DNA from 2 places in the Hydrogenophaga electricum genome. Region 1 is predicted to be linked to the other one. Evidence: riboswitches for the same ligand, from Rfam matches in the RefSeq annotation. Region 1 holds a riboswitch; the other holds the start of a gene.
The links. Region 1 has a riboswitch for cobalamin ahead of QQK43_RS10385 (acyl-CoA thioesterase). Riboswitches for the same ligand answer to the same signal wherever they lie in the genome.

Region 1 (3,396 bases):
GCGGTGCACCTTGCGCGGAGCGACCGTTTCAGCCCTGCCCCATTTCAGCTTCCCCTGGCGCCCCCCGGGTACCCACCTGCAGGCGGACACGGGGCGGCTGTCCGGACAGCTGCACGCCATACCCCAGCCGCCGCCCCATCGCCACCAGTGCCCCATGCCCGTGGTGGCCCAGCAGGCAGTGCAGTTCGGTGTCGGCCCGGCAGACCGCGGCCGACAGCAAGGCCGTGCCGAGCCCGAGGCGGCGCACGGGCCGCTGCACGCTCAGCGCCAGCTCCCAGGCCCCGGGTTCGGCCGTGGGCACCAGTTGCAGGGCGGCCAGCAGGCCTGCTCCGGTTCGCCGGCGCCAGCCCCACCAGCGCTGGGCCGGCCAGGAAATGCCGCGCACCCAGTTCCGCAGCGCGGCGTCGCCCAGCGTGCAACCGAAGCGGGCGTACCGGTCGTCGGTGTCCAGGGCCAGCAGGTGCACCGCCAGCGCGCGGCGGTCCTCCGCTGACAGCGGCACGAGCTCAAGCGTCGACCGCCACATAGACCAGCTCCGCCGATGTGCAGCGGTGGCGCGCCCCGGTGACCGGCGACTCGGCCCAGAGCTCGACCTGCACCCGCACCGAACGCTGGCCGGTGCCCGTCACGCGCGCCGTGACCTCGACCACATCGCCAACGACGGCGGGGGCGACGAAGTCCATGCGTTCGCTCGCGGCCATCACCACGCTGCGCCGCACCTGCCGCGTGGCCGCAACGAACCCGGCCTTGGCCATCCAGGCCATGGCCGGCCCGCCGTGCAGCACGCCACGGTGGTTGGCATGGCCCGGGAACACGATTTCGGCCACCCGTGCCCAGCCCGCCGGCGAGGCGCCATCGGCCGGACCGTCCGCCGCCTCCGGCGCGATGGCGGTGGCCGGTTCGGTCCCGGCCTGGCGCACCATCACGAATTCGCCGCGCAGGCAGTGCACCCGCTCGCCGCTGAGCAGGTCTTCGGCCGTCAGACTGGCTTCCACGGTGGCCGACCGGCGGCCGCGCTGCAGCACGCGGGCCTGGCATTCGACCGCAAAACCGGCCGGCGCGGGCGACGCGAAGTCCAGGCGCCCCACGGCGGCGGTGACCACCGCGCCGCGCAGCGCCTTGCTGCCCATGATGAACGCCAGGCGGTCGAGCATGGCCAGCGCCGCACCGCCGAACAGCGTGCCGTGGTGGTTGGATTGGTCGGGCCACACCAGGTCGACCACGACCAGGGGGGTGGGCAGCGCCGCCGCGGATGCGGGCGCCGGGAAAACGACAGATTCGGACAAGACAGACCTCCGTTGAAGGAGGCGAAGCGCACACCGATCGCAAGACGGCCTCCGCGCGCGAGCCCGCCCGGATGCCCGCGGCACGGAGCGCCACGGCAGCGGTAGACAAGGGTTTGCCACGCGGAACGGTCCCGCTCCGGGACACCCCGCCCAGGCACAGACACACACACCGCCCCGTGGCAGGTCTCCTGGCTCTCGGGTCGTCATCCGCTGCCAGCCTTCCCGGCACGAAGCCAGTGGCGTGGAGGGCAGCGGACTCGCCGATCACAGTTGCGGGGGCAGCCACAGACTGGGTTGGTGATCAACCGTTCTGTCGTTCCCTTTTCATTCTTGCGGTGGGGCAAGAAACCGCGGGGCCGGCGCAGTATACGGCCGCCCTGTGCCGCCGGGCGGGCCGGCCCCGGGGGTCGGTCAGCGCTGCGGCGCGCGCTTTTTCGCGGCCTCGTCGTCGATCAGTTCGTACCACATGGCGTTGAGCACGGCAAAAGCGGCGGCCAGCAACAGGCCGAGGATCCAGGCGAAGTACCACATGAGGATGTCCTTTCAGGGTCTGGTGGAATCAGTAGGCGTGGTCGCCATGGGTGATGTCGCGGGTGCGCACCTTGCCCCACATGACGCGGTACACCCAGCTCGTGTAAGCCAGGATCAGCGGCACGAAGATCACCGCGCACACCAGCATGATGAACAGGGTCTTGTGGCTCGACGAAGCGTCCCAGACCATCAGCGCCGAGCGCAGGTCGATCGACGAAGGCACGATGAAGGGGAACATCGACGCGCCCACGCTCAGGATGATGCCGGCGATGCCCAGCCCGCTGAACACCACCGTGAGGCCTTCCCAGCGCGCGCGCAGACCCAGCAGCGCCGCCAGCGTGCCGGCAAAGCCCAGCGCCGGAGCCAGCAGGGTCCAGGGGTGCTGCTGGTAGTTGCTGAACCAGGCGCCCGCCACGCCGGCGGTCACGGTCTTGAGCAGCGGATTGGACGGGCCATTGGCCAGGTGCGGGCTGCTCAACTGGTAGCCGGCCACGAAGGCCCACAGCAGCCACCCGGCCAGCGCGTACAGCACCAGGGTGCCCAGGGCCGCCAGCGAGGCGAAGCGGCGTGCCCGCTCGGCCACGGTGCCTTCGGTCTTGAGCGTCAGCCAGGCGCCGCCGTGCATGACCAGCATCGTCACCGACACCAGACCGCACAGCACCGCATACGGGTTGAGCAGGCCGAAGAACGTGCCTTCGTAGATCATCCGCATGTCGTCGGTGAAGCGGAACGGCACGCCCTGCAGCACGTTGCCGATGGCCACGCCGAAGATCAGCGCCGGCACGAAGCCGCCGACGAACAGCGCCCAGTCCCAGGCGCTGCGCCAGGTCGCGCTTTCGCGCTTGCTGCGGTACTTGAAGCCCACCGGCCGCAGGATGAGCGCGAACAGCGCCGCAAACATGGCGAGGTAGAAGCCCGAGAAAGACATGGCGTAGATGTGGGGCCAGGCCGCGAAGATCGCGCCGCCGCCGAGCACCAGCCACACCTGGTTGCCTTCCCACACCGGGCCGATGGTGTTGATGACGACACGCCGCTCCAGATCGGTGCGGGCGACGAAGGGCAGCAGCGCACCGACCCCGAGGTCGAAGCCGTCGGTGACGGCAAAGCCGATCAGCAGCACACCGAGCAGCAGCCACCAGATGACACGCAGGACGTCGTAGTCCAGAAGGGTATGAAGAATCATGGAATTTCTCCGCAGTGAGCGTGGGTGGGGCGGTCAGGCGGTATGCACCTTGCCGATGAGGGGCACGTCGGCGCCGGCAGCCGGCGGGGCGTCCGGCTCGGGGCCTTTGCGGATGGCCTTGAGCATGAGCTTCATCTCCACCACGATCAGCACCGTGTAGATGGCCACGAAGCCCAGCAGCGTGAACAGCACGGTGCTGGCGCCGAGTTCGGACACGGCCACGGCCGTGGGCAGAACACCTTCCACCGCCCAGGGCTGGCGGCCCAGTTCGGCCACGATCCAGCCGGCTTCGGCGGCGATCCAGGGCAAGGGAATCGACCACACCGCCAGCCTGAGCAGCCAGGGGTGGGCATCCAGGCGGCGGCGCGCCGACAGCCAGAAGAACGTGGCCGTGAG
Region 2 (3,396 bases), on a different contig from region 1:
CGCGTCGTTGTAGCGCTTGCCCACGTGCTGCAGTTCGCTGCCCAGGGTCCAGCCGGCCAGCACGGTGTCGGCGGTCAGCGTGGCCTGCGTTTCGGCGCGGCGCGCCAGCAGCATGCCGGTGTCGCTGTTCTTCGGCCGCATCAGGTCGAGCGAGCCCCCCAGGTTCACCATGCCCACGCGCAAGCCGCCACTGAGCGTAGCGCCGTGGTACTGCGCACGCCCGGTGTTGCCGTAGCAACCGGCCCAATCGCCCACGCCGTTGAGGCAGTTGCCCGGGCCGGCCACGTAGTTGATCAGGTCCTTGACCCGGCTGCGGTAGAGCACCAGCCCCGCATGGCGGGTGCCGTCCTGCCAGCGCAGGCCGGCTTCGGCGCTGCGCGAGGTTTCGGCCTTGAGGTCCGGCGTGCCGTAGAGGCTGAAGCGCTGGAACAGCGTCGGCACGCGGAAGGCCGTGCCGGTGGATGCCGTCAGTTGCCATTGCGGGCTCAGCGCATAGCCGTAGGCCAGCGAGCCGGTGGTTTCGGCACCGAATTCGCTGTCATCGTCCCGCCGTGCGTTGACCTGCAGGGTGTGGGCGCCGGAACGCAGGCCGTAGCCCAGGGCGACGCCATCCAGGTGGCGGTCGCTCACCGCGGGCACGGTGCTGTCGTTCTCCAGGTTGTCCTTGCGGCGTTCGACATCCAGGGTCAGCAGGCCGGGCCCGGCTTTCCACTCGTTGCGCAGCAGCAGCGTGTCGACGCGGGTTTCGCTCAGGTAGGGCGAGGGCGTGGTTTCGTAGCGGTCGGTGCCCCGGCTGACGCTGACGCGGGTGCGCCAGGCATCGCTCCAGCGGCCGTCCCAGTTCAGGCCCAGGGTCCGCAGATGGCTGCGGGACTGGTCGTCCACCCCGGGCACGAAGCCGTCGTAGTCCGCCTTCTGGCGGTTGTCCAGCCAGGTCAGTTCCAGGCGCTGGCCCGGGGCCAGCTTCCAGCCCAGACGACCGGAGAACGATTCGTTGCGGTAGCCGTCATCGTCGGGATTGCCTTGCGGACGGGCATTGAAGCCGTCGCTGCGCTCGGTGCCCAGACCCAGCGCGTAGTCGAAAGCCCCTTCCCCACCGCGCAAGGACACCTGGGCCTCGCGCGTGCCGTGCGAGCCCAGACCCACCCGCACCGACGGGAAAAAGCCTTGCTCGCCGGCGCGCGTGAAGATCTGCACGACACCGGCCATCGCGTCGGAGCCGTACACGGCGGCAGCCGGCCCGCGCAGCACCTCGATGCGCTCGACCTGGGACAGCGGGATGGCGTTCCAGCTCGCACCGCCGGTGGCCTGGGAGTCGACACGCACACCGTCGATGAACACCGCCGTGAAGCGGGTCTCCCCGCCGCGCAGGTACAGGCTCGTGGAAGCGGCCGGCCCGCCGTTCTGGTTGATCGTGACGCCAGGGACGCGCGCCAGCACCTCGGCCACCGAGCTCACCCCGCTGCGCTCGATGGCGTCGCGATCGACGATGGACACATCGGCCACCACGTCGGTGATGGGCTGCTCGGAGCGGGTGGCCGACACCACCACGGTGGGCAGCGTGGTCTGGGCCAGGGAGGCAAAGGAAGCGCAGGCGGCCGCACAGGCCAGCGGCAGCACGGCCAAGCGTGCACGGGAAGCGTGGGTAGACATGAAAAAGAATGGCGATGAAGCTGCCCTCGCCATCTTCCCCGACAGCGCATGGGCGATACGGCGGAGCCCGCATGCGCGCGCACCACCACCTCGTTGGCCGGTATCCGGGCTGACAGAAACAACCTCCAAAAGCCTTCCCAGACGTCGATGACGTCCAGTGGCTGTTGATGGAAGCGGGGCCTGCGCTGAAAACGAAGGCCCGTCTGCTTACCGTTGCGGGGGCAGCGCAGGTTAGGTCCACCCGGCATGGGCTTTCCCTCCTGCTTCCCGTTGAACTGCGGCGTGAGACCCACACCGCGAGCACCAACACCGCCATTGTAATTGGCCCCGCCCTGCCACAACCCTACAATGTCCCGGCAACTCGTGGTAACCATGCATGGCCGACCTCAATCCCATTGACCAGATCGCCGAGCGGGTGGAACGCCTGCTGCTGCGCCATGAAGAACTGCAGCGCACCAACGCGCTGCTGACCGAACAGGTGCAGACCCTGCAGGCTGAGCGCGACTCGCTGCGCTCGCGCCTGAGCGCCGCGCGCGGACGCATCGAGGCCCTGCTCGAACGCCTGCCGCTCGACCCGGCCGATGCGGCCCCCGCCAAGGAACGCGAATGAACAAGCCCGCGACCAAGCAGATCGAGGTGCAGATCATGGGCCAGAGCTACCTGCTGGCCTGCCCCGCCGGTGGCGAACAGGCCCTGCTCGAAGCCGTGGAACGGGTCGACACCGCGATGTGCCGCATCCGCGACGCCGGCAAGGTCAAGGCGCGCGATCGCATCGCCGTGCTCGCCTCGCTGAACCTGGCTTTCGAGCTGGCCCAGAAGGAAACCCAGGCCCTCGAAGCCACGGCCCACCCGACCCCGCTGCCTCCGGCCATGGCGGCGGCCGCACCGGCCGAGTCGTGGGACACCGCATCGCTGGCCCGGCTCGACGACCTGGCCCGGCGCATCGACCACACCCTGGGTCAGGACGGCCAGTTGCTCTGATCGCGCTTTCGCGGCGCCCCGGACCGGCGGTGGCTCCGGGACAGCGCCGCGAGGCAGGCAACCGGCCTACAATGGCGTTGTCTGCGGTGCATGCCGGGCTTTATATTTCCTTGAACCAATGCTCTTTGAGCCCGGGCTTGGTACATTGCGTGGCTGGTGCGAGCGTCTCGCGTCAGATGAACCCGAAGCCCCGCTGCCCTCGCCCACCTGAACCCCCGGTTCAGGATGACGGTCCGGTGGCACTTGCAGACACCTTCTTTTTTCATGCGGCCCTCTGGGCCGCATGTCTTTTGTGCGCCGCCCTATGCTCGACCCCCTGCTGATCCTGGAACTGGCCGCACTGGGCCTCGCCGCCGGCTTCCTCGCCGGGCTGCTGGGCATCGGCGGCGGCATGCTGATGGTGCCCTTCATCACCCACATCCTCGGCGCCCGGGGCGTGGCGCCGGACCTGGCTGTCAAGATGGCCATTGCCACCTCGATGGCCACCATCATGTTCACCTCGATCTCCAGCGTCCGGGCCCACCACCGCAAGGGCGCGGTGCGCTGGGACATCGTGCGCCAGCTTGCACCGGGCATCGTGATCGGTGGCGCCATCGCCAGTCTGGGCGTGTTCGCCGTGCTCAAGGGCAGCACGCTGGCCTTGCTGTTCGCGGTGTTCGTCGGCTTCTCGGCCACACAGATGCTGGTGGACCGCAAACCACGCCCGTCGCGGGCCCTGCCCGGCCCCGCCGGGCAGACCGGCGCCGGCGCCGCCATCGGGCT

Region 2: it holds a riboswitch for cobalamin, as region 1 does, so the genes downstream of both, QQK43_RS12420 (TonB-dependent receptor domain-containing protein) here and QQK43_RS10385 (acyl-CoA thioesterase) in region 1, are expected to answer to the same signal.

Annotation. Positions count from the first base shown of each region.
Region 1 covers NZ_BSPB01000013.1:91,633-95,028, forward strand. Annotated here, with positions in the region: gene QQK43_RS10380 (hypothetical protein) at 29-502, opposite strand; gene QQK43_RS10385 (acyl-CoA thioesterase) at 507-1,286, opposite strand; cobalamin riboswitch at 1,448-1,654, opposite strand; gene cydX (cytochrome bd-I oxidase subunit CydX) at 1,698-1,817, opposite strand; gene cydB (cytochrome d ubiquinol oxidase subunit II) at 1,846-3,000, opposite strand; gene QQK43_RS10400 (cytochrome ubiquinol oxidase subunit I) at 3,034-3,396, opposite strand, start outside.
Region 2 covers NZ_BSPB01000018.1:64,228-67,623, reverse strand. Annotated here, with positions in the region: gene QQK43_RS12420 (TonB-dependent receptor domain-containing protein) at 1-1,653, opposite strand, end outside; cobalamin riboswitch at 1,732-1,976, opposite strand; gene QQK43_RS12415 (DUF904 domain-containing protein) at 2,030-2,263, shown strand; gene QQK43_RS12410 (cell division protein ZapA) at 2,260-2,634, shown strand; RNA gene ssrS (6S RNA) at 2,710-2,890, shown strand; gene QQK43_RS12400 (sulfite exporter TauE/SafE family protein) at 2,939-3,396, shown strand, end outside.